Regions from separate parts of the Arthrobacter sp. SRS-W-1-2016 genome, predicted to be linked through region 3. Evidence: riboswitches for the same ligand, from Rfam matches in the RefSeq annotation. Region 3 holds a riboswitch; each other region holds the start of a gene.
What was found. A riboswitch is a leader RNA that binds a small molecule or an ion and turns the genes downstream of it on or off. The one in region 3 is predicted to bind thiamine pyrophosphate.

Region 1: linked by a shared signal. The riboswitch ahead of thiC (phosphomethylpyrimidine synthase ThiC) and the one ahead of thiD (bifunctional hydroxymethylpyrimidine kinase/phosphomethylpyrimidine kinase) in region 3 are both predicted to bind thiamine pyrophosphate.
Region 2: linked by a shared signal. The riboswitch ahead of BMF89_RS12215 (ECF transporter S component) and the one ahead of thiD (bifunctional hydroxymethylpyrimidine kinase/phosphomethylpyrimidine kinase) in region 3 are both predicted to bind thiamine pyrophosphate.

Annotation. Positions count from the first base shown of each region.
Region 1 is NZ_MTPV01000068.1:67,617-77,700, forward strand. It holds gene ffh (signal recognition particle protein) at 1-1,243, shown strand, start outside; gene BMF89_RS18940 (alpha/beta hydrolase) at 1,350-2,099, shown strand; gene thiC (phosphomethylpyrimidine synthase ThiC) at 2,142-3,947, opposite strand; TPP riboswitch at 3,943-4,050, opposite strand; gene BMF89_RS18950 (amidohydrolase family protein) at 4,144-5,238, shown strand; gene BMF89_RS18955 (VOC family protein) at 5,316-6,194, shown strand; gene BMF89_RS18960 (hypothetical protein) at 6,264-6,707, shown strand; gene rpsP (30S ribosomal protein S16) at 6,904-7,326, shown strand; gene BMF89_RS18970 (RNA-binding protein) at 7,328-7,570, shown strand; gene rimM (ribosome maturation factor RimM) at 7,697-8,260, shown strand; gene trmD (tRNA (guanosine(37)-N1)-methyltransferase TrmD) at 8,261-9,106, shown strand; gene rplS (50S ribosomal protein L19) at 9,396-9,755, shown strand; gene lepB (signal peptidase I) at 9,834-10,084, shown strand, end outside.
Region 2 is NZ_MTPV01000049.1:47,901-57,984, reverse strand. It holds gene BMF89_RS12225 (energy-coupling factor transporter transmembrane component T) at 37-843, opposite strand; gene BMF89_RS12220 (ABC transporter ATP-binding protein) at 840-2,450, opposite strand; gene BMF89_RS12215 (ECF transporter S component) at 2,450-3,079, opposite strand; TPP riboswitch at 3,155-3,291, opposite strand; gene BMF89_RS12210 (NUDIX domain-containing protein) at 3,486-4,208, shown strand; gene BMF89_RS12205 (DUF4235 domain-containing protein) at 4,260-4,520, shown strand; partial or broken gene mnhG (monovalent cation/H(+) antiporter subunit G) at 4,670-5,032, opposite strand; gene BMF89_RS12195 (monovalent cation/H+ antiporter complex subunit F) at 5,022-5,300, opposite strand; gene BMF89_RS12190 (Na+/H+ antiporter subunit E) at 5,297-5,863, opposite strand; gene BMF89_RS12185 (Na+/H+ antiporter subunit D) at 5,860-7,449, opposite strand; gene BMF89_RS12180 (Na(+)/H(+) antiporter subunit C) at 7,446-7,901, opposite strand; gene BMF89_RS12175 (Na+/H+ antiporter subunit A) at 7,898-10,084, opposite strand, start outside.
Region 3 is NZ_MTPV01000071.1:59,557-69,640, forward strand. It holds gene BMF89_RS19380 (folylpolyglutamate synthase/dihydrofolate synthase family protein) at 1-522, shown strand, start outside; gene BMF89_RS19385 (DUF4233 domain-containing protein) at 525-971, shown strand; gene ndk (nucleoside-diphosphate kinase) at 1,025-1,444, shown strand; gene BMF89_RS19395 (vitamin K epoxide reductase family protein) at 1,520-2,215, opposite strand; gene BMF89_RS19400 (Rne/Rng family ribonuclease) at 2,685-5,837, shown strand; TPP riboswitch at 5,984-6,080, shown strand; gene thiD (bifunctional hydroxymethylpyrimidine kinase/phosphomethylpyrimidine kinase) at 6,072-7,592, shown strand; gene rplU (50S ribosomal protein L21) at 8,014-8,322, shown strand; gene rpmA (50S ribosomal protein L27) at 8,383-8,646, shown strand; gene obgE (GTPase ObgE) at 8,790-10,084, shown strand, end outside.

The sequences.
Region 1 (10,084 bases), on a different contig from region 3:
GCAGGGTGCTGGTAAGACCACCCTCGCCGGCAAGCTTGCCAAGTGGCTCAAGGCCCAAGGCCACAGCCCCGTACTCGTTGCGGCCGACCTCCAGCGTCCCAACGCCGTGACGCAGCTCCAGATCGTCGGTGAACGCGCCGGCGTTCCCGTCTTCGCGCCGCACCCCGGGACCACCTCGGATCTGGACGTTCCCACCGGCGATCCGGTCGCCGTCGCACGCGCCGGCGTCGACGAAGCCCGCCAGAAGCTGCACGACGTCGTGATCGTCGACACCGCGGGACGCCTCGGCGTCGACGCGGAAATGATGGACCAGGCGCGCCGCATCCGCCAGGCGATCATCCCGAACGAAGTGCTGTTCGTGATCGACTCCATGATCGGCCAGGACGCCGTCAACACGGCGGTTGCCTTCGATGAGGGCGTCAACTTCACGGGTGTCGTGCTGTCGAAGCTCGACGGCGACGCCCGCGGCGGTGCCGCTCTCTCAGTCGCGTCCGTCACCGGAAAGCCGGTCATGTTCGCGTCCACCGGCGAAGGCCTGGACGACTTCGAACTGTTCCACCCGGACCGCATGGCCTCCCGCATCCTCGATATGGGTGACGTTCTTACCCTGATCGAGCAGGCCGAGAAGAACTGGGACAAGGACGAAGCTGCCCGGATGGCGAAGAAGTTCGCCGACCAGGAAGACTTCACCCTGGACGACTTCCTCGCCCAGATGCAGCAGATCCGCAACATGGGCTCCATGAAGAAAATGCTCATGATGATGCCGGGTGCGCAGAACATCCGCCAGCAGCTGGAGCAGTTCGATGAGCGGGAAATCGATCGCGTGGAGGCGATTGTCCGCTCCATGACCCCGCACGAGCGCTTGGCTCCGAAGATCATCAACGGTTCCCGCCGCGCCCGCATCGCCCGTGGTTCCGGTGTGCACGTCTCCGAGGTCAACGGCCTCCTGGAGCGTTTCGCCCAGGCCCAGAAGATGATGAAGAAGCTGGCCCAGGGCGGCGGCATGCCAGGGATGCCCGGCATACCCGGCCTCGGTGGCGGGTCCCGCAAGGCGAGCAAGAACGCGCCCAAGAAGAAGGCCCGTTCCGGAAACCCCGCCAAGGCTGCCCAGGAACTGCGCGACGCCGAGAACAAGCGGGCGAACGCCGTTCGCACCGGCGCGGCATTCGGTCAGCCTTCCGGCGACTTCGACCCCTCCCAGCTCAACCTGCCCAAGGGCTTCGACAAGTTCCTCGGTAAGTAACGCCCGCCCGACCCAACTGACTCGCATTTGTTGTCGTTATGGGCGCTCATAACGACAACTACTGCGAGGTAGTTGGGTTGTCAGCCCCGTGCCATAGGCTGGGGGAATGCAAAAGCAGCGCGTTGTGTTCGTCCATGGAGCAGGCACATTCGGCGCTGCCGCGTGGCCGAAACAACACGGCATGGCGCTGCAGTACGATGCGCTCTTCCTGAAACGCCACGGGTTCGATGCGCAGGCCGAGCCTTTGGAATCCGACGTTGCCGCCGATGTGGACATCATCCTGGAGTGCCTTGGAGCGCGGGAGGCCGCGTCAGCCCCCGGGCCGGCGCGTGGAGGCCATGTCGTGGCGCATTCCCAAGGCGCGATTTCCGCGATGTTGGCCGCAGTGGAACGGCCGGACCTGGTCCGGTCGCTCGTGCTGGTGGAACCGGCTTGTCTGTCATTGACGGCCGAATTGCCGGCCACTGCGGCTTACCGGGCACTCATGGAGCCGTTGTTCCGGGTCCGGCACGAACTCAGCGATGACGATTACCAGCGCGAATTCGTCCGCCGCGCGTTTTCCTCGGAGGCGGCGGTCCTCAGCACCCCTGAGGCCCGGCGTACCGCCCGGCGGCTGAGGCTCCAGGCAGCGCCGTGGGAAGCGCCCCTGCACATCGTGCCGGGAGTCCCCACGCTTGTCCTGACCGGTGGTTGGGAGCCCCTGTACGAAGAGATCGCCGGCTACTTGCAGGAAACCGGTGCCCTCCACCGCGTTGCGGCTGGAGGACACCGGCCTCATGATTCAGTTGAAGGAGACCGGATGATCCGGTCCTTCATCGCGGATGTCAGCCGCGCCGGATCAGTGCAAGCTTCCTGATCAGTCCAAGCTTCCTGATCAGTTCAGGCTTCCTGACGTCACTCAACGTTTTCCTGCGGGAACCTCGAGCTCGGGCAAGTAGACCTTGCCGCCGGATGCCAGGAATTCCTGGCTCTTTTCGCGCATCCCGCTGTACATCTCCGCGATGGCCGCCTGGGAATCCGCCGAGCCGTATTCGTCGCGGATGTCCTGGCTGATGCGCATGGAGCAGAATTTCGGTCCGCACATGGAGCAGAAATGCGCCGTCTTGGCCGGTTCCGCCGGGAGAGTCTCGTCGTGGAACGATTCGGCCGTGACCGGATCCAATGACAGCGCAAACTGGTCACGCCAGCGGAACTCGAAGCGGGCCTTGGACAGGGCATCGTCGCGTTCATGGGCGCCGGGGTGTCCCTTCGCAAGGTCAGCGGCGTGGGCGGCGATTTTGTACGTGATCACGCCGGTCTTGACGTCGTCCTTGTTCGGCAGGCCCAGGTGTTCCTTCGGGGTGACGTAGCAGAGCATCGCGGTTCCGTAGCGTGCGATCTCCGTGGCGCCGATGGCCGAAGTGATGTGGTCGTAGCCCGGGGCAACGTCGGTCACGAGCGGGCCGAGGGTGTAGAACGGTGCGCCGTCGCACAGCTCCTGCTGCCGCTCGACGTTCTCGCGGACGAGGTGGAACGGGATGTGCCCGGGGCCTTCCACCATGACCTGCACGTCGTACTTCCACGCCCGCTTCGTGAGCTCCGCGAGAGTGTCGAGCTCGGCGAACTGCGCGGCGTCGTTGGCGTCTGCCGTCGCTCCCGGACGCAAGCCGTCGCCGAGCGAGAACGCGACATCGTACTTGGCAAAGATTTCGCAGAGTTCGTCGAAATGCGTGTAGAGGAAGTTTTCCTCATGGTGCGCCAGGCACCAGCCCGCCATGATGGAACCGCCGCGGGAAACGATGCCAGTCACGCGGTTCGCCGTCAGCGGCACGTAGCGCAGCAACACGCCGGCGTGGATGGTCATGTAGTCGACGCCCTGCTCGCACTGTTCGATGACGGTGTCGCGGAAGATCTCCCAGGTGAGCTTGTTGGCTTCGCCATTGACCTTCTCAAGGGCCTGGTAAATCGGCACGGTGCCGATCGGCACGGGGGAGTTGCGGATGATCCATTCGCGGGTGGTGTGGATGTCGTCGCCGGTGGACAGGTCCATGACGGTGTCGGCGCCCCATTGGGTGGCCCACTGCAACTTGTCCACTTCTTCGGCGATGGAGCTGGTGACGGCCGAGTTGCCGATGTTGGCGTTGATCTTCACCAGGAACGCCTTGCCGATGATCATCGGTTCGGATTCGGGGTGGTTGATGTTGTTGGGGATGATGGCCCGGCCGGCGGCGACTTCACTGCGGACCAGTTCCACATCGCAGTTCTCGCGAAGCGCGACGAACTGCATTTCGGGCGTCACGATGCCCTGTCTGGCGTAATGCATCTGCGTGACGGTCTTGCCCTCGACGGCGCGGCGGGGCACCGGCTGTGCGCCCTTCCACTCCGCGGAGGCGGCGCCGCGGCGCACGGCCGACTTGCCGTCGTCGAGCAGGTTCCGTTCGCGGCCGCTGTAGGCCTCGGTGTCGCCGCGGGCTTCGATCCACTCGCTGCGGAACGGCTCGAGGCCAACCACGGGATCACTTCCTGGCCCGGCGGTGCGGTACACCTGGAAAGGCGCGTTGGCCTCGCCGTTGGGGGATGGCTCCAGGGCGATTTCCGTGACCGGAACCCGGATTCCCGTCTCAGTGTCTTCCAGGAACACGAGGGAATGCGACTTGAGGGACTGGGTCACTTCTTGAGCCGATCCGTTTTGGGTAGGGCTCAGCTGTGTTTCTTTGGTACTCAAAGGATTACTCACTTCCTTCGCCGGCATTACCCGGACAGGTTCAACGGTCGCAGGCCGCGTCAGCCCGATCTCAGCCCTTGCAAGGGCCCCCGTGTGGTCGTAGACGAAGCTACCACAGCCGGGAGTCCTTGAGACAGATGTGACCGAGGACAGACGTCACTGCCCTGGCGACGGCGCCTGAGTCTAGGGTGGATTCATGGCGGAAATCATCGAATTCAGCGGCGCCGTCCTCACCGGGCCGGAAGAGGATCTGCGCGGCCTCTGGTCGGTCGACGGACGGCTGACCTTTGTCCGACCCCTCGCGAAGCCGGACGTCGTGCTGGACGGATGGGTGCTGCCCGGCTTGGTCGACGCGCATTGCCATGTTGGCTTGGGCAAGGGCGGAGCCGTCGACGAGGAGACTGCCCGCTTGCAGGCGACGGCGGACCGGAATGCCGGGACACTCTTGATCCGCGACGCCGGTTCCGCGAGCGACACGCGCTGGCTGCAGCGCCGGACGGACATGCCGAGGATCATCCGGGCAGGCAGGCACATCGCGAGGCGACGGCGGTACATTCCCGGCCTGGCCGAGGAAGTCGAACCGGAGGATCTGGTGGAGGCGGTGCGCAAGCAGGCACGGTCCGGAGACGGCTGGGTCAAGATCGTCGGGGACTGGATCGACCGCTCCGCCGGGGATCTCGGCCCGTCCTTTCCGGCGGCCATCGTCAAGGACGCCGTCGCGGCGGCGCACGACGAGGGGGCCCGGGTGACCGCCCATTGCTTCGCCGAAGGGACGATCGACGACATGCTCGACGCCGGCATCGACTGCATCGAGCACGCGACTGGTCTCCTCCCGCACCATATTCCCCGGCTGCTGGACCAAGGCGTACCGATCGTCCCCACCCTCATCAACATTGCGACGTTCCCGGACATCGCGAAGCAGGCGGAAGCGAAGTTCCCCCGTTACGCCGCCCACATGATCGCGCTCTGGGAGCGTCGGCATGAGCGGGTCCTCGAGGCGTTCGACGCCGGAGTGCGGGTATATGCCGGAACCGACGCCGGCAGCGTCATCAAGCACGGCCGGATCGGCGAGGAGATCCTGGAACTGCACCAGGCGGGCCTGCCGCCGGCCGCCGCGCTCGACGCGGCCTGCTGGTCCGCCCGCGAGTGGCTGGGTGCCGACGGCATCAGCGAAGGCGCCAGTGCCGACGTCGTGCTCTACGCAAACGATCCCCGCGCGTCCCTTGAGGCGGTGCTGAAGCCGCAATGCACCGTGTTGCGGGGACGCCTTTTCGGAAGTGCCGGGCATTAGGAATAAATTGAAGCTTCAAGTAATTTAGATGTATAGAGGTTGCCGAAGGGCGGCGCCACAAAAGCCGGGAGTTGCACATGACCATCACATCCAGCCAGGATCTCCTTCCTGCCGAACTCACCATGGGCACCGTCATGCTCAAAGTGGGGGACATGAAGCTCATGGGCGACTACTACCAAAGGGCGCTCGGCCTGGACATCGTCGCCGAGCAAGACGGCGGACTCTACTTCGGCCGGCTCGGCAAGCCGTTGGTGCACCTCGCTCCCGCCTCCGGTCTCCAGATCCCGGGCCGCGGAGAGGCCGGACTCTTCCACACGGCTCTGCTCTTCGCGGACCAGTCCTCGCTCGCCGCAACTGTTGCCTCCGCAGCGCAGTACGAGCCCCACGCCTTTGTCGGCAGCGCCGACCACCTGGTCAGCGAGGCCTTCTACTTCACCGACCCCGAGGGCAACGGAATCGAGCTCTACTACGACAAGCCCCGCGAAGGCTGGGAGTGGAACGGCGGTTCGGTCGTCATGGACAGCCTGCCGCTCCCGCCGCAGCGCTACCTCCAGCAGTACCTGAGCGAAACGGCGGTGGCCGGCCAGCACGAGGCGGGCGCCGGCGTCGGGCATGTCCACCTCCAAGTGGGGGACGTCAAGACCGCCCATGACTTCTACGTCGACACCTTGGGCTTCGAGCAGACGGCCGGCTGGCACGGGCAGGCACTGTTCGTCTCCGCCGGGGGCTACCACCACCACATGGCCATGAACGTCTGGAACAGCCGCGGTGCGGGCCCGCGCAAGGACACGCTCGGTCTCGGCGAGGTGGTCATTGAAGTGCCGTCAGGCGACGACGTCGGCGCGCTCGCCGACCGCCTCAAGGTTGCCGGCATCGCCTCCCACCACACCGGCCAGGAGCTGCGCTTCGAGGACCCGTGGCGCAACCGGCTGCGCGTCGCCGTCCGCTACGCTTGATCCGACGGTGTGGCGCATTCGGCCGCCGCGCCGCAGCTCCGTCGCCACGAATGAATGAGAGTAGTTTCCATGGGCTTTGCTGAAATCTTTGTTGCCACCCACGATGAAGCACTCAAGAGGGCCGCTGCCCTGGAGAAGGGCAGTGACGTATCCGGCGCCGCGGTCCGGATCCCGGGAATCAGCGATTTCGAAGTAGAACAACTTGGCGACCTCGCCGGCACGGCCGTGCATGCGGCTGGCGCCGACTATGAGCTCGCTTTGGTGGACGTCACCAGTGACGCCTTGCTCGGCGTCCCCGAAGCCATGGTGCGTGCCCTGTCCGAGCTGCTCAGCTACGAGACCGAGGGAGAAGGAAGCATCCTCGACGACGTCGCCGAACGCTGGGCGGCCCAAGAGGACATGCCCTTTGATGCCCAACAGTCCCGGCTGTACGTCCAGCAATTGGCGGCGCTCGCGAGCGACGTCGAAAAGGCCGAACGTGCCGGCCTCTACGTCTGGTCCGCCGAGCAGTAGAGCCGCGCTAAACCCGCCGCACGGACCGCGCGTTCGAAATACTGTCTGCCATCTGGCACAATGGACAAGTACTCGATCTGCGCGGCCCCTCTCTCCGTGTGTGCATCTTGTCCTTTGGAACCCTCAAGTATGGCCCGCCCCACGGGTGCAGAACGACGGGCTCAACCCCGTTTCAGAAACAGGAGTGACCACAAAAGTGGCCGTAAAGATTCGCCTTAAGCGCTTCGGTAAGATGCGCGCACCGTACTACCGCATCGTCGTCATGGACTCCCGCGCCAAGCGCGATGGCCGTGCGATTGAAGAAATCGGCAAGTACCACCCCACCGAAGAGCCCTCGTACATCGAGGTTGTCTCCGAGCGTGCACAGTACTGGCTGTCCGTCGGCGCCCAGCCGACCGAGCAGGTCGCTGCGATCCTCAAGATCACCGGTGACTGGCAGAAGTTCAAGGGCCTCCCGGGCCAGGAAGGCACGCTGAAGACCAAGGTCGCCAAGCCTGCTTTCGTTGCACCGGAGAAGGGTTCCGTCATCATCCCGGAAGCCATCACCAAGAAGGCCAAGCAGTCGGAAGCAACTGAAGCTCCCGCTGACGCTGAAGCAGAGACCACCGAGGCTGAGTAAATTGCTGGCAGAAGCGCTCGAGCACTTGGTCCGTGGGATCGTTGACAGCCCTGAGGACGTCAAGGTCAGTGCCAAGAACAACCGCCGCGGGGAATCCCTCGAGGTACGTGTTCACCAGGATGACCTCGGACGGGTGATCGGTCGCCAGGGTCGCACCGCACGCGCTTTGCGCACCGTGATTGCGGCATTGGCAGGCGGCGAGCAGGTCAGGGTCGACGTCGTCGACACCGACCGCCGCCGGTAACGCGCTCAGCAATACTTGTCTTAGATCCGGCCCCTTCACCAGATTATGGTGGAGGGGCCGGATTGTTTTACGAGCAAATCCCCAGTCCTGGTCCACGTCGGCCCAGCGAAGAAACCAGAGGAACACATGCAGCTCCAGGTCGCCCGAATCGGCAAGCCCCACGGAATCCGCGGCGAAGTCACCGTCCAGGTGCTCACTGACGCCCCCGGCGATCGTTTTGTCCCTGGGACCGAATTCGTGGTGGAGCCCGCAAAGGCCGGTCCCTTGACCATCATCAGCGCCCGGTGGAACAAGGACATCCTGTTGCTCGGTTTCGAAGAGATCTCCACGCGCAACCAGGCGGAGGAAATCCGCGGCGCGAAGCTGTTCATCGAGACGGAAGAGCTGGAAGAGGACGACGACGAAGGCTGGTACGAGCATGAGCTCGTCGGCCTTGAGGTGCGGGTCGGCTCGCAGGCCGTAGGCAAAGTGACCGCACTCAACACCATGCCGGTCCAGGACCTGCTGGTCATTGAAGACGCGGACGGCAAGGAAATCCTGGTGCCTTTCGTCGAGGAAATCGTGCCTGAGGTCAACATCGAGGACGGCTACGTGTTGCTCACCCCGCCGCCGGGCCTCTTCGAACTGAATACCGAAGCTTCCGCCGGCGACGCGGAAGCGGACGATGCCGACACCAAGGATGACGCCTAGATGCGCATCGACGTCGTCAGCATCTTCCCCGAGTACCTGGCGCCGCTCGAGCTTTCCCTCATAGGCAAGGCCCGTCAGGATGGGCTCTTGGAGCTCAATGTCCATGACTTGAGGACCTTCACCACGGACAAGCATCGCACGGTGGACGACACTCCGTATGGTGGCGGCGCGGGCATGGTCATGAAACCCGAGCCCTGGGCGCAGGCCCTGGAATCCATCGCCGACGCGCGAAGTGCCGATGCCGGAACTGCCGCAACTGAGCCCTCATCGGACGTACCGAAGAAAAAGCCGGTCCTGATTGTCCCGTCGCCCGCGGGGGAGCGCTTCAACCAGGCCCTCGCCTATGAGCTTGCCGAGGAAGATCGGCTCGTTTTCGCCTGCGGCCGCTATGAAGGCATTGACGAGCGCGTCATGGATTGGGCGGCAGGACACTTCACCGTCCGTCCGGTCAGCTTGGGCGACTATGTCCTCAACGGCGGGGAGGTTGCAGTCCTGGCCATGGTCGAGGCCATCGGACGATTGCTTCCGGGCGTCGTCGGCAATCCCGAATCGTTGGTGGAGGAATCCCATTCGGACGGCTTGCTCGAGTACCCGGTCTACACGAAACCCTCGTCCTGGCGCGATCGTGACGTGCCTGCCGTCCTTTTGAGCGGCAACCACGGCAGGATTGCCCAGTGGCGACGCCACGAACAATTCCGCCGCACGGCGGAACGCCGCCCGGACCTCCTCGCAGAGTTCGACGCCGGCCGCCTGACCCGCGCGGACCGCACGGCTTTCGGCGAACTCGGGTACGACGTCGTCGACGGCCGGCTGCGACGCCGCCCGGACAGCGATCTCCCGGCCTGAGCCTCCCGCCGTCGGGCAGCCTCATCCGCCAGCCGTCTGCGGGAACCGGGCCGCATTCGCGGGATTGGCCGGAACTCCCGCGGTGTGGCAGAATTAACCCTTGTGTCTACTGGGTTCGCGCCTGCCACAGGGGGAGCGTCACCAACAGCCTGACAATCCGGAACCGCCAATCAGTGGTGGTACCGGACTTTGAAAATCTTCGGCGGTAATTTCCGGACGGCCTTGCGCCCCGGGCTTGACCGCCGTGACCCAAAGTGGATGACCTGTGGCGTTCACCAGGAGTGGATTAATGCATATCCTCGATAGCGTAGATGCAGCTTCGCTGCGTAACGATGTTCCCGAGTTCCGCGCGGGTGACACCATCAAGGTTCACGTGAACATCATCGAAGGCAAGAACTCCCGTGTCCAGGTCTTCCAGGGCTTCGTCCTGGGCCGCCAGGGTGACGGCGTTCGCGAAACCTTCACGGTCCGCAAGGTTTCCTTCGGTGTCGGCGTGGAGCGTACCTTCCCGGTTCACTCCCCGATCATCGAGAAGATCGAGGTCGTCACCAAGGGCGACGTCCGCCGCGCCAAGCTCTACTACATGCGCGCACTGCGCGGCAAGGCTGCGAAGATCAAGGAAAAGCGCGACTTCGCCACCGGCAAGTAGGTCTTTCGACCAACAGCGGGTCCTGGATTCGTGTCCGGCCTGCGCCGGAGAAATCCGCAACGCAACAGGAAACGAATCATGGACCACGCAAAACGCCAGCCCCGGAAACAGGGCTGGCGTTTTGTTTTGCTCGCATTTGTCCTTGCCGTGGCTATCAGCGGGCTTGTCCGGTCTTTGTGGCTCGACGTCTACTTCATCCCCTCCGAGTCCATGGAGCCGATCCTGGGCACCGGAGACCGCATCCTTGTGTCCCGGACCGATTTCGGCGCGGACCCTATCCGCCGTGGAGACATTGTGGTCTTCGACGGCAGGGGAACCTTTGCCCCGCT
Region 2 (10,084 bases), on a different contig from region 3:
GTCGTTATGAGGCGCCAAAACGACAACAAATGCGAGCTAGTTGGGTTGCTTCAGCCAGACGAAGTGCCACGTCCCTGCCCATTGGGCCGCGAGCACGGCTGCGGCTGCGATGACCACCCCGCCGGCCAGAACCCAGACGTCCAGGCGGCTGTAGCTTGATTCGCGGGCCCAGGTCCGCTGTCCGCCGCCGAAGCCCCGCGCCTCCATGGTCACGGCCAAGCGGGACGCCCGACGGATCGCCTGGACCAGCAGCCCGAAGCTTTGGCCGAGCATGGCCTTGACCCGTTGCGGCGGGCTCCCGTGCGAGCCGACACCCCGCGCGCGCCGGGCCATGCCGATGGTCTGCCACTCCTCCGCCATGAGCCCCACGAGCCGCAGCGCGGCCAAGGTTCCCAGGACAAATCGATGCGGCAGTTTCGCCTTCTGCGCCAGCGCATCGGCAAGATCGGTGGGGTCGGTGCAACTCATCAGGAGGATGGCCGGAAGCGCTATGGCAAGGCCGCGCAGCATGAAGCCGACTCCCAGCTGGAGCGAGCCTTCGCTGATTGACCAGATCCCGACGTCGAGCAGTGTCCTGCCGCTGCCAGCCGAGAGGATCGCTGTGCTCCAGCCGCCCAGCACCGCCGCGATGATCAACGGCCAGCCACGCTGCCAGAGCAAACGCACGGTAAGGCCCGCGAGCGGGAACAACGCCAGTTCGCCCAAGAGCGCCGTCGAAGCCGACACCAGGTCGATGGACAACGCCAGCACCAGGGTGATCAGGAAGACCGACACGAACTTGGCCAACGGATTGGCGCGTGTCAGGAGGGCATTGTTGCCGCGCAGGGTCAAGGCTTCCCTCATGCCGCACCTGCTTCCTGCCGGGCCCCGCCCTGGAGCACAGGCTCGAGCCGCATCTCGGTGCCACCCAGGACGGAGCTGAATTCCCGATCGTGAGTCACCGACACAACGGAGGTTCCTGCATCGAGCAGTTCGGACAGGAACGAGGCAAGCTCAGCCCACGTGTTCGCGTCCTGGCCAAAGGTGGGCTCGTCCAGCACCAGGACCCGGGGGTGCGCGGCGAGCACCGTGGCCACTGACAGCCGGCGCTTTTCGCCCCCGGAGAGCGTGTACGGATTGGCGTCCACCAGATGCCGAAGGCGCAGACGCTCCAGCAATTCGTCCACCCGCTCCTCGCCGTGGCCAAGGTGCTTGGGGCCGAACATGAGCTCGTCGAGCACGCGGCCGGTGACAAACTGGTGCTCCGGCTCCTGGAAGACCGTCCCGATGCGCGAGATCAACTGCTGGGCCTTCCACTTGAACGGGTCCGTGCCGGCGCCGTCGCTGAGCCCGACGGCGGCAGTCACCGCGCCGGACACCGGCGCCAGCAGCCCCGCGAGGGTCAAAGCGAAGGTGGATTTTCCCGCGCCGTTGGGGCCCGTGATGGTCAGTGCCTGCCCGGCGAGCACCTCGGCGTCGAGACCGGACTGCACGGGAAGCGGCGGGATCGTCGTGAAACCCCGGCGCCGCGACCGTTCACGGGACACTGCGAGCTCCCGGGAGGCGAGGAGCAACTCCCCACCCGACGCCCCGGAGCTCCCCGCCTCGAAGCCGGCCGCTGTACCCGAACGTGGCCTGGTGGCCGGGACGTACCCGGGCACCCAGACGCCCGCAGCAATGAGCATGTCCCTCGCCTGAACCAACACCGTCTCGGGATCGCCGTCCAGGAGAACCGCCGGCGTCGAGCCCCCCGCAGAGGAGGAACTGCCCGGCTGGAGCACCACGATCCGGTCCACGAGGTCTTTCCAGACGGAGACCCTGTGCTCCACCACCACCAACGTGGCGCCGGTCTTGTCGAGGCAGCGGCCCACGGCGTCACGGACCTCCAGCACGCCGGCGGGGTCCAGGTTGGCGGTCGGCTCGTCCAGCAGGATCAAGCCCGGCCGCATCGCCAAGATGCCGGCCAGCGCAAGGCGCTGTTTCTGCCCGCCGGAGAGGGCCGACGTCGGGTGGTCGAGCGCAAAGTTGCCGCTCGCACTATTCCGCAGCCCGACGTCGTCGAGCGCTTCACCGACGCGCTTCCAGATCTCTTCCCGGGGCACGCAAAGGTTCTCGGCACCGAACGCGACGTCGTCGCCCAACCGGGAAAGCACCACCTGGGTTTCCGGGTCCTGCTGCATGAGTCCGGCACGGCCCCGCTGGGCCCTCGGCGACACACCGTCCACCAGCAACGAGCCGGTCTCGTCGGCGTCGTCCCCTTCCTCGCCCAGCACACCGGCCAGTGCATGCAGGAGCGTCGACTTGCCCGCGCCCGAGGGGCCGAGCAGGAGCACGCGCTCGCCCGGGCGGATGTCCAGGTCGAGGGCATGGATGGCCTGCGTGGTGCGGCCGGCGTGCCGCCAGCCCCAACCTTGCGCGGAGATGGCGGCGGGTCGCACCGCTGCAGAGGTGCCGGAATCAGGACTGGGCATCAGGAAAAGACGGGCTCCGAAGCGGCCTTGCGGGACGCGAACGCACTCAGGACACCCGTCTTGGCCAGGCCGCGTGTCGCGACCCAGGACAAAGCTCCGGCAATAACGGCACCGGAAATCGTGCAGAACACGATGTACGCGAGCTTGTCGACCGGTTCGAAGGCGATGTTCCAGCCCCACGGCAGGAAGGAATCGTTGAGGCCGCAGAACAGGCCCGCGCCGGCACCGGCCAGCAGTGACACCGGCAGGTTGAACTTCTTGTACATGAAGGCCAGGAAGATGAGTTCCGCGCCAAGGCCCTGGAGCAGGCCCGAGATCAGTACCGTGGTGCCGTACTGCGAACCCATGATGAGCTCACTGGTGGCAGCCACCGTCTCGCAGAAAATTGCAGCACCGGGCTTGCGCACGATGAGCATGCCCAAGACTGCCGGAATCATCCACCCGCCGGCGATCAGGCCGCTCAGGGGCGGGTAGCCGGCGGACATAGGCGTGGCAACCAGAGCCATCTGGTCCCATGCCCAGAAGATCACGCCACCGGCGATGGAGATCAGCGCCGCCACGACAATGTCCACGACGCGCCAATTGTAGGCAGGCTTGGTGAGGCCCGGCCTTGCAGAAATACCAGTCATTTTGTCCTCCTGAGGAACAGGAGGGGAAAGTGTTTCCGGTTTCCTGCGGGCGGCTTCCGCCGTGCCGGTTCCGGACACTATGAGAACTCGACTCCCTTGCGCCGGTACTAGCCGGATCAGGTTCGAGGGTCTGCGGCTGTCCGCACTCTCAGCGCCCGTCCTCCGTACCGCATTGCTGCGAGCCCGACGGCGGCGCTCCCCTGTCGTTATCAATCCGCCCTTTTGGGCGTGGTTCAGTTTACACCTTGACTCGGTTGCGGGCGCTGTGCCGGAACGCGAATCGACGGATTCTGCTGGATCACTCGCGGGTTGGGCGCAGTCCGGCCCGGAATGACGCGGGCGGCCGCGGAAACTGGGAGAATGATCCAGCAGAATGTGACGCAGAAGCGCAGGCAAAGGAGCGGTCTTGGCAGGGATTGACGAAGCGAACAGCACGGCCGAACCGAGACTCGCCGCGAGCGTGATCCTGGTCCGCGACGCCGCGGTTCCGGAGGGCTCTCAAGATGCGGCGTGCGCTTTGGAAGTGTTCGTCCAGCACCGGGTGACCACGATGGACTTTGCCGCGGGAATGGTCGTTTTCCCCGGCGGGCGGGTGGACCATGCGGACAGCTCCGGCTGGGACTTCGCGGACGACGTCGTGGAGCGGCACGCCGCCGCGTGGCACCGGAGCAGCATCGCCGTCGAGCCCTCTTCCGCCCGCTTCAACGCCGGCCGCGTACTGGCGGCCGCACAGCGCGAGGTTTTCGAAGAGGCCGGGGTGAAGCTCGACGCCGCCACCCTCCGTCCGTGGGCCAACTGGGTCACCCCGGCAGACCAGCCCAAGCGCTTCGACACCTACTTCTACCTGGCCTGCCCGGTTTCCGGTGCCGAGCCAAGGCACCAGACCACGGAAGCGTCATCCTCCCTGTGGATGCCGGTCCGCGCAATCCTTGATGCCGAAGCCGCCGGAACGCTCAAGCTCATGCCGCCCACCTTGGCTCTGCTGGATGAGCTCCTCGCCCTCGGCACGATGGAAGCGGTGCTGGGGGAGAGCCGGGACATCGTTCCCGTGCGTCCAAAGCCGGGGGCCCTGCAGGAGTTCTTCCGGCTGAGGCACCAGCCGCCATCCGGTGCTCCGGAACTGCCCTGAAGTGGGGTTAGGCTGGGGACGGTCCTGTTTCCTCCCGCAAGGAGTCCCGGAATGAACTTCTTCTTCAAACTGCTCGGTACCGGCGTAAGCATCGGCGCAGGCTTCGCCGGCACCAAGCTCGTCAACGCCCTGTGGGAAAAAACCACAGGCAACAAGCCACCCAAGGGCAACGACGACATGGAAGCGAGCCTGCGTTCCGCCCTGACCTTCGCCCTGATTTCCGCCGCTGTCAGCGCCGTCATCCAGGTTGTAGCGGGGCGGGGTACGAAGCGCGCCATCTCGCACTTCGAAAAGACACAGGACGTCGTCTAAGCGGACGGCCCGTCGTTAGCGCCCGCGCTCCCGCTATCCCGGGCGTCGCGGGCGTTGCCGCTTTCCCGGGCGCTCCCTCCGTCGCGCGTGCTCCCGGTGTGGCGCATTTCCGAAGCCGCTTCCTGGGCTTTCTCCGCTGCCCGTTGACCGGCTGCCCGCACCACCACAGCCTCGAGTTCGTCGATGCTCAGCAGCTCGGGGTGGAGGTGTTTGGTCCGGTAGCCTGCGCGGCCCACCATGTGTGCGGACACGGGCACGGTCAGCAGTTGGAAGATCCAGGCGACGGCCAGGATCGGCCACACCCACCATTCGCGCATCTGCAGCCCGATGGCCGCCAAGACAAGGAACAACCCGAGCACTTGGGGCTTGGTGGCTGCGTGCATGCGGCTCATCAGGTCCGGGAAGCGCAACAGGCCGACTGCCGCTCCCAATGACATCAGCGCACCGACAATCAGCAGCACTGCGGTGACCACATCGATGACGGCGTCCGCTCCGGTGGCGTTAGGAGTCATTGACTTGCCCTCTCCTGTCGGCCACGAAGCGGGCCACCGTCACCGATCCGACGAAGCCGATCAGCGTCAGGGCGACGAGGAGCACCAGGTTGTTGAGGTGCCTGTTGACGGCCATGTCGATGGCCAGCGCTGCGCCCAATATGGCGAGCAGCACGTCCGAGGCGAGCACCCGGTCCAGCAGCGAAGGCCCGACGGCGATCCTGTAGATTGCGCCCGCCGCCGCGAGGCTAAGAATCACCGCCGTGACGATCAGCACGATGTCCTTCATGAGGCAGCTCCCCTCGTTGCAGGCCGGCCTTCGGCCTGGAGTGCGTCCATTTCGGCCCGGGTACCCATGATCCGGATCAGCGAGGCTTCCGTGTCCTGGACTTCCTTGCGCAGCCTGGCGGTGTCCACAACGTTGCGGACATTGAGCCCATGGATATAGAGCGTGGACGTCGAGCGATCCACCTCCACCACCAAGGAACCCGGAATCAGCGAAATCACATGCCCTGTGGCCGTCACCATAAGGTCGGAACGGCTGCGCAGGGGAACGGCAACCACTGCGTTGGTTACCGAAGGACCCCGGAAGACCGCCAGGTACATGACCTGGAAGCTCGCGGCCACCACTTTGCCGAGGAACACCACGACGAAAGGAATGGCCCGCAGCACGTTGAAACGCCCGCTGAGCTCCACGGGAGGCAAGTAGAAGACCCTGGCTACCACCACGGCGATCAGCGCACCGAACACAAGATTGCCGGGGCTGAAGTCCCGCCAGAGCGCACCCCAGACGACCACCAGCCAGACCAGCAGGGGCAACTCGGTGCGGAACGAGATCCGCTTGCGGCTCACTTTCCACCTCCCTGCGGTGGGATCGACGCATCCGGCCCAGCGATGTCCGGAACTTTCGCATTCCCGCCGAGCACGGAATGGATGTACGCCGTACGGTCCAGCATCTGTGTCGCAGAGTTTCCGGCCAATTGGAAGAGCGGACCCGCAAAGACGGTCAGGGCCACGCCAAAGACCACCAGCGCGGCGGTCGGCCCCACCATGGTCCGTGGAAGCAGCCCGACGGCCGCAGAGTCTTTCAGGACGGGGGCCGGGTACTCAGCGTCCTCGGGTTTCCGCCAGAATGCGCGGTTCCAGACGCGGGCGATCGCCAACAAGGTCAAGAGGCTCGTGACCACTCCGCCCACCACCAAGGTCATGGACAAGGGTGTCCCCAGGGCGATCCCAGCCTGCAGGAGTCCAAGCTTCCCCAGGAACCCGGAGAAGGGTGGAATTCCCGCGAGGTTCATCGCTGGAATGAAGAACAGCAGCGCCAGGAGCGGAGAGAGCTTGGCAAGCCCACCCAGCCTGTCCATGGATGAGCTGCCGCCCCGGCGTTCGATCAAACCCGTGACCAGGAACAGGCTCGTTTGGACCGTGATGTGGTGGGCCACGTAGAAGACGGCTGCCGCAAGCCCGGCAACGGAAGACATGGCAAGCCCAAACACCATGTAGCCGATGTGGCTGACCAGGGTGAAGGAGAGTAATCGTTTGATGTCGCTCTGGGCTATGGCGCCGAGGATGCCCACCAGCATGGTCAGGAGCGCTACCACCATCAACGGGGTATTCAAGGTGTCACCAGGGAAGAGCAGGGTTTCCGTCCGGACCATGGCATACACGCCCACCTTGGTGAGCAGGCCAGCGAACACGGCGGTGACCGGTGCCGGCGCGGTCGGATACGAGTCAGGCAACCAGAAGGACAGCGGGAAAACGGCGGCCTTGATCCCGAAGGCCACGAGCAGCATGACGTGGAGCAGGTTCCTGGTGCCCGGATCCAGTCCGGCCAGCTTGATGGCCAGATCCGCCATCGTGATGGTTCCAGTGGCTCCGTAGATCATCGCAATGGCGATCAGGAACAACACCGAGGACACGACGGAAACCACCACGTACGTGACCCCTGCGCGGATGCGCGGACCGGTGCCCCCCAACGTCATGAGCACGTAGCTCGCCGTCAACAGGATCTCGAAGCCCACGTACAGGTTGAAGAGGTCACCCGTGAGGAAGGCGTTGGAGACACCGGCCACCAGGATCAGGTAGGTCGGGTGGAAGATCGACACCGGTGCCTCGCGGTCGCCGTCGGCCATGCCCTGGCCGGTGGCGTAAATCAGCACCGCGAGGCTGATGACGGACGAGACCACCAACATGAGCGAAGAGAACTGGTCCACCACCATCACCACGCCAAAGGGCGGTTGCCAGCCACCCAGGGTGACGGATGCGGTGCCCGTGGTCCATACCGAGGCAAGGACCAAGCATTCCAGGAGCAAGGTAAGGGACAACAAACCGATGCTGACCACCCGTTGGGCCAGCGGGTTCCTGTTCAGGGCGAACGTGAGTGCGGCACCGAGGATGGGAAGTACGACGGCGAGCGGCGCCAGGCTGGCGATGTTCACAGGGGGCCTCCTTCCTTGGCTGCTTCGGTGACTGCCGTGACCGGGAACTCGGATGTTTCCTCGGGAACCACCGAGTCGTCCTCGGCGTCAAAGCTGGGTGTCTTCGCGACGCGCCGGTCTTCGGCGTCGTCCTGGATGTCGTCTTGCCGTGCCAACGCCCATGTCCGGTAGATGATGCCGAGCATGAATGCCGTCACCGCGAAGGAAATCACGATCGACGTGAGAATCAAGGCTTGCGGCAGGGGATCGTTGTAGTCGCGCGGATCCGTCGATTTGCTGAACAGCGGGGCAAGTCCGGCATAGCCACCCGTCGCGAGGATGAGCAGGTTGGTGGCGTTGGCCAGGAGCATGAGCCCCAGGAGAACACGGGTCAGGCTGCGTTCCAGGATCAGATAGATCCCACAGGCGTAGAGCACTCCCATGACGATCAACAAGGTCAAATTGACGCTCATGGGATTCCCTTTCCGTGCGCGGTGGCTGCGGACTCGCCAGTGGTTGCCGGCGACGCGACGGGGGCGGCGGATCCGATGCCCCCTTGATCCCCTGCGTCTGCGTCTGCGCTGGAGGTCTCTTCGAAGTGTTCGTCGATCTCGGCTCCCAAACTGCGCAGCACGTCCAGGGCCAGGCCGATAACCACCAAGTACACGCCGATGTCGAAGATCGTGGAGGTCACGAACTTGATGTCGCCGAACAGCGGTAGCCAGAACTCGATGATGGCGCTTTGGAACACCTGGCCGCCCAGAAGCAGCGGGACGAATCCCGCGGTGGCCGCCGTCGCGAGGCCGGTTCCCAAGAGCATGCCTGCGCTGATCGGCGCGGCTTCCCGCAGCTCGAACCGTCCGCCGGCCAGGTATCGGATCGTCAGGGCGAGTCCGGCAGTGAGTCCGCCGGCGAAGCCGCCTCCGGGAAGATTGTGTCCCGCCAACAGGAGATACACGGAGAAAACGATCATCGAGTGGAAAATCAGCCGCGTGACCACTTCGAAGATGATGGAACGCCGTTCGGGTGCAAGGGTTCGGCCGGCCACGAGCCAAGGGTCCGTCAGGGAGCCCGCGAACTTGCGCACGAGCGCCAGCGAGGCGTCGTCGCGCGAACTGCCTCCGGCCGCGGCGCGCCTTCCCACGGTTCCCTCGGGGATCGTGGCGGCTTTGTCGAGGCGCTCTCCCCTGCTGCGGACAAAGATCAGGCTCGCGACGCCGGTAGCGGCGACTGCCAGCACCGAGATCTCACCGAAGGTGTCCCATGCCCGGATGTCCACCAGCGTCACGTTGACCACGTTGAGTCCGCCGCCGCCTTCGTAGGCCAACCGCGGGAAGGAGAGGGACACAGGCTCGGCAATGCGGGCACCCATGGCGTAGATCGCCACGAAGATCATGGTGACCGCGAAGGCCACGCCGATGATGACGCGTACTACCCGGTATTTGCCGCCAGTGCGGTCCCGGAGTTCCGGAGGGAGGCTGCGCATCGCCAGCACGAAGGCCACCAGGATGATGGTCTCCACCAGCATCTGCGTCAGGGCGAGGTCCGGGGCTCCCTGCAATGCGAACATCAGGGCTATGCCGTAACCGGTGACGGACACCATCAGCACAGCGAGGAAGCGCTTGTTGGCACGAACCGCGGCCAGCGCGCCAACGACGATTCCTGCCGCGGCAATGAGCTGGAGCGGAGAATTCGGGTCGATCAAGAACACACCGCCCGGGAGCGGCTTGTTGGCCACGATGAGCGCCGTGAGCGGGACGGCGAAAGCCACGGTGAGGATGACCGCCAAGTAGAAGTAGAGGGAACCGCGCTGCGTGCGGCCGGTGACCCATACTGCGACGTCGTCCAAGGCCCCGATGGTGCGCTGGTAGGCCCGATCGCCGTCCACCCAGTCCGGGACTCGGCCTTGCGCCCGGGACACGAGGTTGCGGGCATGGAACATGACGACGCCGGCCGCGAACGTCAGGGCGGTCAGTCCCAAGGCGGGAGTCAGTCCGTGCCACAGCGCGAGGTGGCTGGCGCTGGGAGCGCCGGTTCCGGCGTCGGGCGCTGCAAAAAGCGCGGCGTACGGCTGGATCCACCCGTCAACGGGATCCGGCCACAGGCCGTACACGATGGTGAGGAAACTCAGGATGGCGGGCGCCGCGAGGAACGATGGCTGGACGGCCTTGAAGGGCGTCCGGTCGACGCCCTGCTTGGTGGCGAATGCACCCCACATGAAGCGGGCGCTGTAGGCGAACGTGAGGATGGACCCCAGCACCAAGCCGACGAGCAGGACAAGCCCCCACGGTTCCGGCGCAGCGCCCGCGCCGGAGTGACCCGTGCCGTAATGGACGAACGTTTCCAACACGGATTCCTTGGCCACGAAACCTGCCAGCGGAGGTATGCCGGCCATGGATGCGGCGGCGATCCCCGCCACGATGGCGAGCGCCCTGGAGGACTTGTAGACGCCCGAGAGTTTGCGGATATCGCGCGTGCCGGATTGGTGGTCGATGATGCCCACCACCAGGAACAAGGAAGCCTTGAAGAGCCCGTGCGCCAGCAGAAGCGCGAGACCGGCGAGTGCGGCGTCGGGCCGGCCGAGGCCCACCACCATCATGAGGAACCCGAGCTGGCTGACTGTGCCGTACGCAAGGATGAGCTTGATGTCGGTCTG
Region 3 (10,084 bases):
GAGGCCTTCTTCGGCGGAGGCGAGAAGGAACTCGACGGCGACGTCCTGCGCGAGGCTTTCGGAAACGTCACCTCGCCCGGCCGTCTTGAGGTGGTGCGCACCGCTCCTACGATCATCGTGGATGCCGCCCACAACCCTGAGGGCATCCGCGTCTCAGCCGAGGCAATCGAAGAGGCCTTCAGCTTCAGCAAACTCGTGGTGGTCCTCGGGGTCCTGAAGGAAAAGGACGCGGAAGAAATCCTGCGGCAGCTCAAGGAATCCCTGGGCGGACTGGCAGAAGAGTTCTGTTTCACGCAGTCCAGCTCGCCGCGGGCGATCCCGGCCGCGCAACTGGCCGATCTCGCCGTCGACCTTGGCTTCGGAGCGGACAACGTCCACATTGCCGAGAAGCTGGATGACGCGATCGAGTGGGCCGTGGAGCGTGCCGAAGCCAATGATGATTTGGCCGGCGGCGTGCTCGTCACGGGTTCCATCACCGTAGTGGCGGAAGCGCGCATGCTCCTCGGGAAGGTAGGTTCCTGAGCATGGCCAAACTCACCAAAGCCCAGCGCGAATGGCGGCCCGGGATGCCCAAGAAGCGCCGCTCCACCAAGGTGATGTTCGCTTCGACCGTGCTGCTTTTGGAGGCCTTCGTCGCGTTCTTCGCCACTTTGGCTGTCTTCGGACTGAAGCGTGGAGAGCCGGCGCTGGTGCTGGGCTTCGGCATCACCCTGAGCGTCGTGCTGATCCTGGCCTGTGCCGTGCTCAGCAGGCCGTGGGGCATCGGCCTCGGCTGGGTAATGCAGCTGGTCTTGATTCTCTCCGGCTTCGTCGAGCCCACGATGTTCGTGGTGGGAGTCCTCTTCGCCGCCTGCTGGTGGTACGGCATCCGTGCCGGGATGAGGATCGACCGCGAGAATGCCCAGCGTGATCGTGAGCAAGCCGAATGGGACGCTTCGCACGGGGAAGACTCCGCCGGGCAATCAGCCTGAGCGAAACCCCGTAAACTGGCTGGGAAACCCACACATCCAACATTGGAGCAACCGTGAGCATTGAGCGCACCCTTGTACTGATCAAGCCCGACGGCGTCGCCCGCAACTTGAGCGGCAGCATCCTCGCCCGCGTCGAGTCCAAGGGATACTCCCTGGTCGAATTGAAGAAGGTCAACGCCACCCGCGATCTGCTGGAGCAGCACTACGAAGAGCACCTGGGCAAGCCGTTCTACGAGCCGCTGGTCGAATTCATGCTCAGCGGCCCGGTTGTCGCTGCCATCTTCGAGGGTCACCGCGTGATCGAAGGCTTCCGTTCCCTTGCGGGAACCACGGACCCGACGACGGCGGCGCCCGGCACCATCCGTGGCGACTTCGGCCGTGACTGGGGCCTGGCTGTGCAGCAGAACCTGGTCCACGGTTCCGATTCGGTGGATTCCGCCGAGCGCGAGATCAAGATCTGGTTCGGCGCGTAGTTTCCAACCGCGCCAAACAACAGAAGGGGCCCACGTTGAACGCGAACATGGGCCCCTTCTGCGGTTAAGGAGTGCTCAGTAACCCGAAGTGCCGATGAAGACATTGATGAAGGAAAAGAAAATGCTCGCGATCACGGCAACGTAGAGCAGCGCGGAAATGATCCAACCGGATTCGGCCAGGATCTTCGCCAGGCCTGCCGGCGCCGGAATGACCCCGTGCGCCACGTTCCTGATGGTCACGAAGACGAAGAGCGGGATCATGCATGCCCACACCACCATGCAGAACGGGCACAGGATGTGAATGACATACAGTGCCTGGGACCATAGCCAGACGATGAAGATGAAGCCCAGTGTGACGCCGGTCTGGAGTCCGATCCAGTACCAGCGGGCGAACTTGGCCCCCGCAAAGATTGCCATGGCCGTGGTGATGATCACAGCGAAGGCGACAATTCCGATGAACATATTGGGGAAACCGAAAACCGAACTCTGCGGTGTCTTCATGACGCTGCCGCACGATACCCACGGATTGAGGTCGCAGGCGGTTACGTGGTTCGGGTCGATGAGGACCTGCAGCTTTTCCAGCACGAGCGCCCCGGATGCAAGCCACGCGATGGCGCCGGTGGCGAGCAGTAGCCACGCAAAGGGGCGGTCGCGGACCATGCGCGGCAATGCGGAGTCCGCGGCGTTCTCCCCTTCGGGGGTTTTCGCGTTCTCCTGCCGGAGGGATCGGGCATCGTTGTTGGCCAGGTTCGGGCTGGCGGGGCTCGGCATGGTTGGCTGTCCTTTTCTGGGAGGCCCGGCGCGGAACCGGGGAGTGCTCTTGGGAGGATTCTAGCCGCGGCGGCTGGAGGACGCGTCCAGCGAGGGCGACGGCACGGAAGGTTTCAGGGCGTCCTTCCTGCCGGGAGTGCGGGCGTGTGAGAGAATGAACATGGCCGGAAGCCGATCCACATGCGGAATCCGGTCCGGTATCTTGTTCCCAAGACCGCCAGTCATTTGCAGGGCATGCCCAGGATCCAATGATCCCCGGAAGCGCCGCAGTGGCAATGGACGGCACCTGGTTGTGTTTTTAGAACAACGGGTTTGGAGCGAAGCCGGCTTTCCGTGGATGCCGCACCCCCATGCTGGTGCGAACCGGAAAGAACACTACTGACTTCTGTCAACGCCTGCGGGTTTTGACAATATTGCCCCTCTGGGCACCGGATGTGGCGGTTGCGCAAGGGCAGGAGTGTTGCCACATATGGATAACGAGCAAGTTGTAGCCGCCGCCGAAGATGCGGCGTCCGCAGAGACCACTGAAGCACCCAAGAAGGTCACCCGCACCCGCCGCAAGGCGGCACCGAAGACGGTCGCTGCGGACGCAACCCCCGACGCCGGAGCTGCCGCCACCGTTGAGCCGCTCGCTGCGGACGCAACCCCCGACGCCGGAGCTGCCGCAACCACCGTTGAGCCCCTCGCCGAGTCGGCGGACATCGTTGAGCCCAAAGCCCCTGTCCGGCGCAGCAGGTCTCGCAAGAAGGTCGAAACTCCGGAACCGTTGCCTGGTTTCGCGGAAGACGCTTCCACCGGTGGCGGCGAGGCACCGGAGGCTGCCGTCGTCGTACCTGAAGTAGCCGCAGAGGCCGAAACTGCCCCGGAAAAGCCGGCCCGCCGTCGTCGTACCACGAAAGCCAAGAGCACCGAGCCCGTTGCCGAAGAAGCAGTGGTCGAAGCTCCGGTTGCGGAGGTTGTGCCCGGGGAAGCAAATGAGGAAACCGCTGAGGAGCCGGCCGTCGAGGCGGAATCCGCAAGTCCGATCGCTTCGCTGTTCCTGGAACCTGGCTCCGTTACGTCCATGATCTTCCAGGCGCCGGACTTGAGCGCAGTTGCCCGTCCGGCCGTCGTCGAAGAAGAACCGCGGGCCGAGGCCGAGGAAGTCTCCGAGGACAACGAACTGGACGAATCCGGAAGCCGCCGTCGGCGTCGCAGCCGGGGCCGTCGTGGACGCCGGGGCACCGAGCGTGATGAAGCCGTGGGAGAAGAAACCGCCGCGGAATCCGAGGACGAGGCAGAAGCCGGTACCGACGATGTCCTCGAAGAAGGCGTGACTTCCCGCCGTCGCCGGCGCCGTCGCCGTGGCGATCAGGACCTGGAACTGACAGGTGGCGGAGACGACGATCCCCCCAACACGGTCACCCGTGTCCGCGCTCCGCGCCCGCATGTTGAGTCCACCAGCAGCTCGGACCGCGTCACGAGCGTCAAGGGCTCCACTCGCCTTGAAGCCAAGAAGCAGCGCCGCCGCGAGTCCCGCGAGACCGGCCGCCGCCGCCAGGTCATCACCGAGGCCGAATTCCTGGCCCGCCGTGAGTCCGTCGACCGCCAGATGATCGTTCGCCAGCGCGACGACAGGATCCAGATTGGTGTCCTCGAAGACGGCGTGCTCGCGGAGCACTTCGTGTCGAAGACACAACAGGACTCCCTCATCGGCAACGTTTACCTGGGCAAGGTCCAGAACGTGCTGCCGTCGATGGAAGCGGCATTCGTCGACATCGGACGCGGCCGCAACGCAGTGCTCTACGCCGGCGAAGTCAACTGGGATGCCGTCACCCTGGAAGGCAAACCGCGCCGCATTGAAAACGCGCTGAAGTCAGGCGATTCCGTGCTGGTCCAGGTGACCAAGGACCCCGTGGGCCACAAGGGCGCGCGCCTGACGAGCCAGATTTCGCTTCCCGGCCGCTACCTCGTGTACGTGCCGGGCGGGTCAATGACGGGAATTTCCCGCAAGCTGCCCGACGTCGAGCGCAACCGCCTGAAGAAGATCCTCAAAGATCGCCTCCCGGAGAACGCGGGCGTCATTGTCCGCACGGCCGCCGAGGGTGCATCCGAGGAAGAGCTGACGCACGATATCAACCGCTTGCGGGCCCAGTGGGAAGGCATCGAAAGCCAGTCCACGTCCACCAAGATCCTGGCCCCGGAGCTCCTGTACGGCGAACCGGACCTCACCATCAAGGTTGTCCGCGACGTCTTCAACGAGGACTTCTCCAAGCTGATCGTCTCCGGCGACGAAGCCTGGGACACCATCGAGGCCTATGTCACGTACGTGGCGCCGGATCTGGTGGGACGCCTTGAGAAGTGGACCTCGGACCAGGACATTTTCTCGGCATGGCGCGTGGACGAGCAGATCCACAAGGCGCTGGAACGCAAGGTCTTCCTGCCCTCCGGTGGTTCGCTCGTGATCGACCGCACCGAGGCCATGACGGTTGTGGACGTCAACACCGGGAAGTTCACCGGCAGCGGTGGCAACCTCGAGGAAACCGTCACCAAGAACAACCTTGAGGCTGCCGAGGAAGTGGTGCGCCAGCTGCGCTTGCGCGACATCGGCGGAATCATCGTCATCGACTTCATTGACATGGTCCTTGAATCCAACCGTGACCTCGTATTGCGTCGCCTCGTCGAGTGCCTCGGCCGGGACCGAACCAAGCACCAGGTCGCCGAAGTGACGTCGCTTGGCTTGGTCCAGATGACCCGCAAGCGCATGGGCACCGGCCTGCTTGAGGTCTTCGGCGAGCAGTGCGAGACGTGCGCAGGGCGCGGAATCGTCACGCACGACGAGCCTGTCGAGCACCGTCGGGCCAACGTGGTGGCAGCTGAACACCACCACCCACGCACTGAGTCACAGCCGGCCGTCCGCCCGGAGCAGCGCAAGCGCCGCCGCGGCAGGGGCGCGGGCCAGGGAACTGCCGAACTCCCGGTCACACCTCCGGTGCCGGTCCACACGGTCGAATCCACCGATCCGAACCGGCAGGCAGCCACCCGCGCCGCCCTTGCCACCATCGCGGCGGCAGCACACGCTGCCCACCTGCACGACGACGAGCTCCACCACGCGGCGGAATTGCTCGCTGACGGGCACGTAGCCGAAGCAACTCCCGCAACCCCGGCCGCCCCGGCTCCTGCCGCTGCATCGGGTGGCGAGGAACGTTCGAAGCCTGTGCTGCGGTTCGGCGGCGAGGAAGTGGCCCTGCCCTTCGTCCACCACGAGGAAGAGCCAGCGAGCGGCGCCCCTGCCATGAGCCTGGATCTGTTGGCTCAGGCGTTCGCGGGACTCGGGGAGGCGCCCGGCACCACCCCGGCAGCCGCGGAACCCCAGGGAACCCCCGCAGAGGCCCGCGCGGGCGTTGCAAGCGGTGAATCCCCGGACTCGGGTTCGCGTGGACGCCGAGGCCGCCGCAACCGCAGTGCCAGCCGTGCCCAGGGTGCCGCCAACGCCACCAACGTCGAGCACCACGAGGTCGCTGTGGCTGCCTCCGGTGGGGCCGCGCACGAGGCCAAGGCACCGGACGCTGCACCGGCCAAGTCGACGCCGGCAGCGGAGCCGATCATTCTCGGAGTCGGCGTGCCCAAGTCACAGCTCTAGGCGCAATACCTTGCAGAGGCCCCGGCCGTTCCACTCTCGTGGAAACGGCCGGGGCTTCTGCGTTTCCCGCTGTTTCACCTGGCCCCCGCACGCCCCGGTTGCATTGGGCGATTTCAGCAGGCGGGGTGTGATCCGGGTTAAACTAGGGGACCGACACGGGGTGCCGCGCACCAAGCCGGCTGAGACCAAACCCGTTGAACCTGTCCGGTTAGCACCGGCGAAGGGATGTCTCGCATGACTGTTTCGGCGCAATCGGCCGTCTACCCGCTCAAGGCTGCCCGGAACCCTATCCCCAGGGTCCTCAGCATCGCCGGCTCGGATCCCTCGGGTGGTGCCGGGATCCAAGCCGACCTGAAAAGCATTGCGGCCAACGGCGGCTACGGCATGGCCGTCATCACGGCGCTCACCGTACAAAACACGCGAGGAGTCACTGCCGTCCATGTGCCTCCCGTGGAGTTCCTGCGCCAGCAATTGGATGCCATCAGCGACGACATCACGGTCGATGCCGTCAAAATCGGCATGCTCGGGGACACCGCGGTCATCCACGAAGTCCGCCGCTGGCTCGGCGAGGCGCGTCCCGCCGTCGTCGTGCTGGATCCGGTGATGATCGCCACCAGTGGCGACCGGCTCCTCGCGGAATCCGCTGAAACCGCGCTGCGGGAGCTGCTGCCCCTCGCCGACCTGGTCACCCCCAACCTTCCCGAATTGGCCATGCTGCTTGGCGAAGCTGAGGCGACTGACTGGGCATCGGCGCTGGAGCAGGGCAAGCGACTGGCAGCTGCCTGCGGAAACACCGTCCTGGTGAAGGGCGGACACCTGCAGGGAGCGGGCTGCCCCGATGCCCTGGTCAACACCGGGGGAGTCCTGAGCCAGGACGTGGTGGAATTCGCCGGCCAACGTGTGGAGACCCGCAACAGCCACGGCACGGGATGTTCCCTGTCGTCGGCGATGGCTACGGCGAAGGCGCGGCTCGGCGATTGGGAATCTGCCCTGCGCGTGGTCAAGCCTTGGCTACAGGAGGCGCTGACCCAGTCCGAGGTGCTGGAAGTGGGGAAGGGCAACGGGCCGATCCATCATTTCCACGCACTCCAGCAAGAGCTGCAGCCAGGGGATTTCGCCGTCCGGATGTGGAACGCAGCCCAATCGGAACTTGCGGCTATTTATGGCCTGGACTTCATCCAACATTTGCAAACCGGCGCCCTCGGCGAAGCGCAGTTCAGCTACTACCTGTCCCAGGATGCCATCTATCTCAACGGCTATTCCAGGGTCCTGGCCAGGGCAAGCGCCCTTGCCCCCAGCGAAAACGAACAGCTGTTCTGGGCCCGCGGCTCGCAGATGTGCCTTGAAGTCGAGTCCGAGCTCCATCGGAATTGGCTCAGCGGACGGCAGGTAAGCGAAAAACAAGGCCCCGTCACCAAGGCCTACGTCGACCACTTGCTCGCGGCGTCGGCGTCGGGCAGCTATGCCGTGCTGTTGGCTGCCGTGCTGCCCTGCTACTGGTTGTACGCCGAGGTGGGACGGCAGCTCCACCATGGCTACCTTCAGGCCGGAGCGTCGGACGAGCACCCTTATGCGGACTGGCTGCGTACATACGCGGACGAGGCGTTCGCCGAGGCCACCCGCAAGGCGATCGACATCACGGATGCGGCCGCACGGGCCGCTTCTCCTGCCGAGCGCACGGCCATGATGGAGGCATTCTCCGAATCCTGCCGCTATGAAACTGCGTTCTTTGATGCCCCAAGGCTGCACGGCTGAACCCGTTTCCTGGTGCGGAAGGACGGGATGGCGGCGCCATTCCGTCGGACGCCGCAGCGTGTCGGCGTGAGGATCCGGGATTTTCCCGGCCGGCAGGGTAAGGTTGACGGGCACGGTACCGGATGGCGGCATAGCCAGTCTGTGGCAGCCATCACGTGGCAGCCTCCGGACCTGGCCTCATTTGCAGCCGAAGGCGAAACTAGCGTAATCTAGATCTTCGGTGCTTACGCCAACACTTGGGTTATGCCCCTAGAGACCTTTCATGTGGAATTGACATTTCACTTGGATTTGTTCGAGGGATGACTCATGGATTCCGTAACGGAGTCCACGGCGTTGAGGCACAGCGTGAACCAGGCCCGTTTTCGGATCGGGGTTCCGCACGCAAATTTAGTAATAAACGTCGAGAGAAGTGAGTGCCCAAGTGGTGTACGCGATTGTCCGCGCAGGCGGCCGCCAAGAAAAGGTTTCCGTTGGAGACTACGTAACCCTGAACCGCGTCCCCGGTGGAGCCGGCAGCACCCTTGAGCTGCCCGCACTGCTCCTGGTGGACGGTGACAAGGTCACCTCCGCTGCTGCGGATCTGGCCAAGGTCAAGGTTACGGCTGAGATCCTCGAAGACCTCCGTGGTCCGAAGATCGTCATCCAGAAGTTCAAGAACAAGACCGGCTACAAGAAGCGCCAGGGTCACCGTCAAGAACTGACCAAGATCAAGATCACCGGTATCAAGTAACCACTGGTTGCTGTTCAGGTTTTCAACAGATTCCCCAGAATTTAAAGGCAGGCATTTCAAATGGCACATAAAAAAGGCGCGAGCTCCACTCGCAACGGTCGTGACTCCAACGCCCAGTACCTCGGCGTGAAGCGCTTCGGTGGCCAGGTCGTTTCCGCAGGCGAGATCATCGTCCGCCAGCGCGGCACCCACTTCCACCCGGGCGCCGGTGTCGGCCGCGGTGGCGACGACACCCTGTTCGCCCTGCAGGCAGGTGCGGTTGAGTTCGGTACTCGCCGTGGCCGTCGCGTAGTGAACATCGTTGCTGCTGCAGCTGCAGAGTAATAACACGTTCTGAACGGGTGGAGCGGGCCGTATGGCCCGCTCCACCTGTCTTTTTAACCGCACTAGAATTTACTAGGGCGGGCGGCGGCGCATGAGCCCGCAACGCGCATTCAAGCAGTAATTTCCACAAAGAGGAGAAACACGTGGCGACCTTCGTAGACCGGGTAGTACTTCACGTATCCGGCGGAACAGGCGGCCACGGCTGTGTCTCTGTTAAGCGCGAGAAGTTCAAGCCGCTCGGCGGACCCGACGGCGGCAACGGCGGCAATGGCGGCGACGTGATCCTGCGCGTCGATGCCCAGACCACCACTTTGCTTGATTACCACCACGCTCCGCACCGCCACGCGACCAACGGCGGTCCCGGCATGGGCGACTGGCGCGGTGGCAAGAACGGTGAAACCCTTGTGCTTCCCGTCCCGGACGGCACCGTGGTCAAGACCAAGGACGGCGTCGTCCTCGCCGACCTCGTCGGTGAAGGCACCGAGTTCGTTGCCGCCGCAGGCGGCCTGGGCGGCCTCGGTAACTCGTCGTTGTCTTCCCAGAAGCGCAAGGCACCCGGTTTCGCCCTCCTCGGTATCGAAGGCGAGTCCAGCGACATCGTCCTGGAACTGAAGTCCATTGCGGACATCGCACTGGTTGGCTTCCCCTCCGCAGGCAAGTCGAGCCTTGTCGCGGCGATGTCAGCGGCTCGGCCCAAGATCGCCGACTATCCGTTCACTACCCTGATCCCCAACCTTGGCGTGGTCCAGGCCGGTGACGTCCGGTTCACCATCGCCGACGTTCCCGGGCTGATCGAAGGTGCGAGCGAGGGCAAGGGCCTCGGCCACAACTTCCTGCGCCACGTAGAGCGTTGCGCGGCGCTGGTACACGTGCTGGACTGTGGAACCTTGGAAGCGGACAGGGACCCGCTCTCCGATCTCGCGATCATCGAGCAAGAGCTGGACAAGTACGCCGTGGACATGAGCTACGCCGGCGTTGACGGCGAAGTTGTCCCTTTGAACGAGCGCCCCAAGCTTGTGGTCCTCAACAAAGTGGACCTGCCTGACGGTCGGGACATGGCCGAGTTCGTCCGTCCCGAACTGGAACAGCGCGGCTACCGCGTCTTCGAAGTCTCCGCTACGAGCCATGAAGGCTTGCGCCAATTGAGCTTCGCCATGGGCGAGATCGTCATGGCCGCCCGCAAGGCCGTTGCCATTGCGCCTCCCAAGGTCGCAGCGCCCGTTCTCCGCCCGCGTGCCGTCAATGAGTCCGGCTTCAAGATCCGCCGCGAGGAAAAGAACCTCGAGCCGCTCTTCCGGGTATTGGGGGAGAAGCCGGTCCGCTGGGTCAAGCAGACCGACTTCACCAACGAGGAAGCCATCGGCTACCTCGCCGATCGCCTGGCCAAGCTCGGCATCGAAAACGAGTTGTTCAAGATGGGTGCCGTCCCGGGCGACAC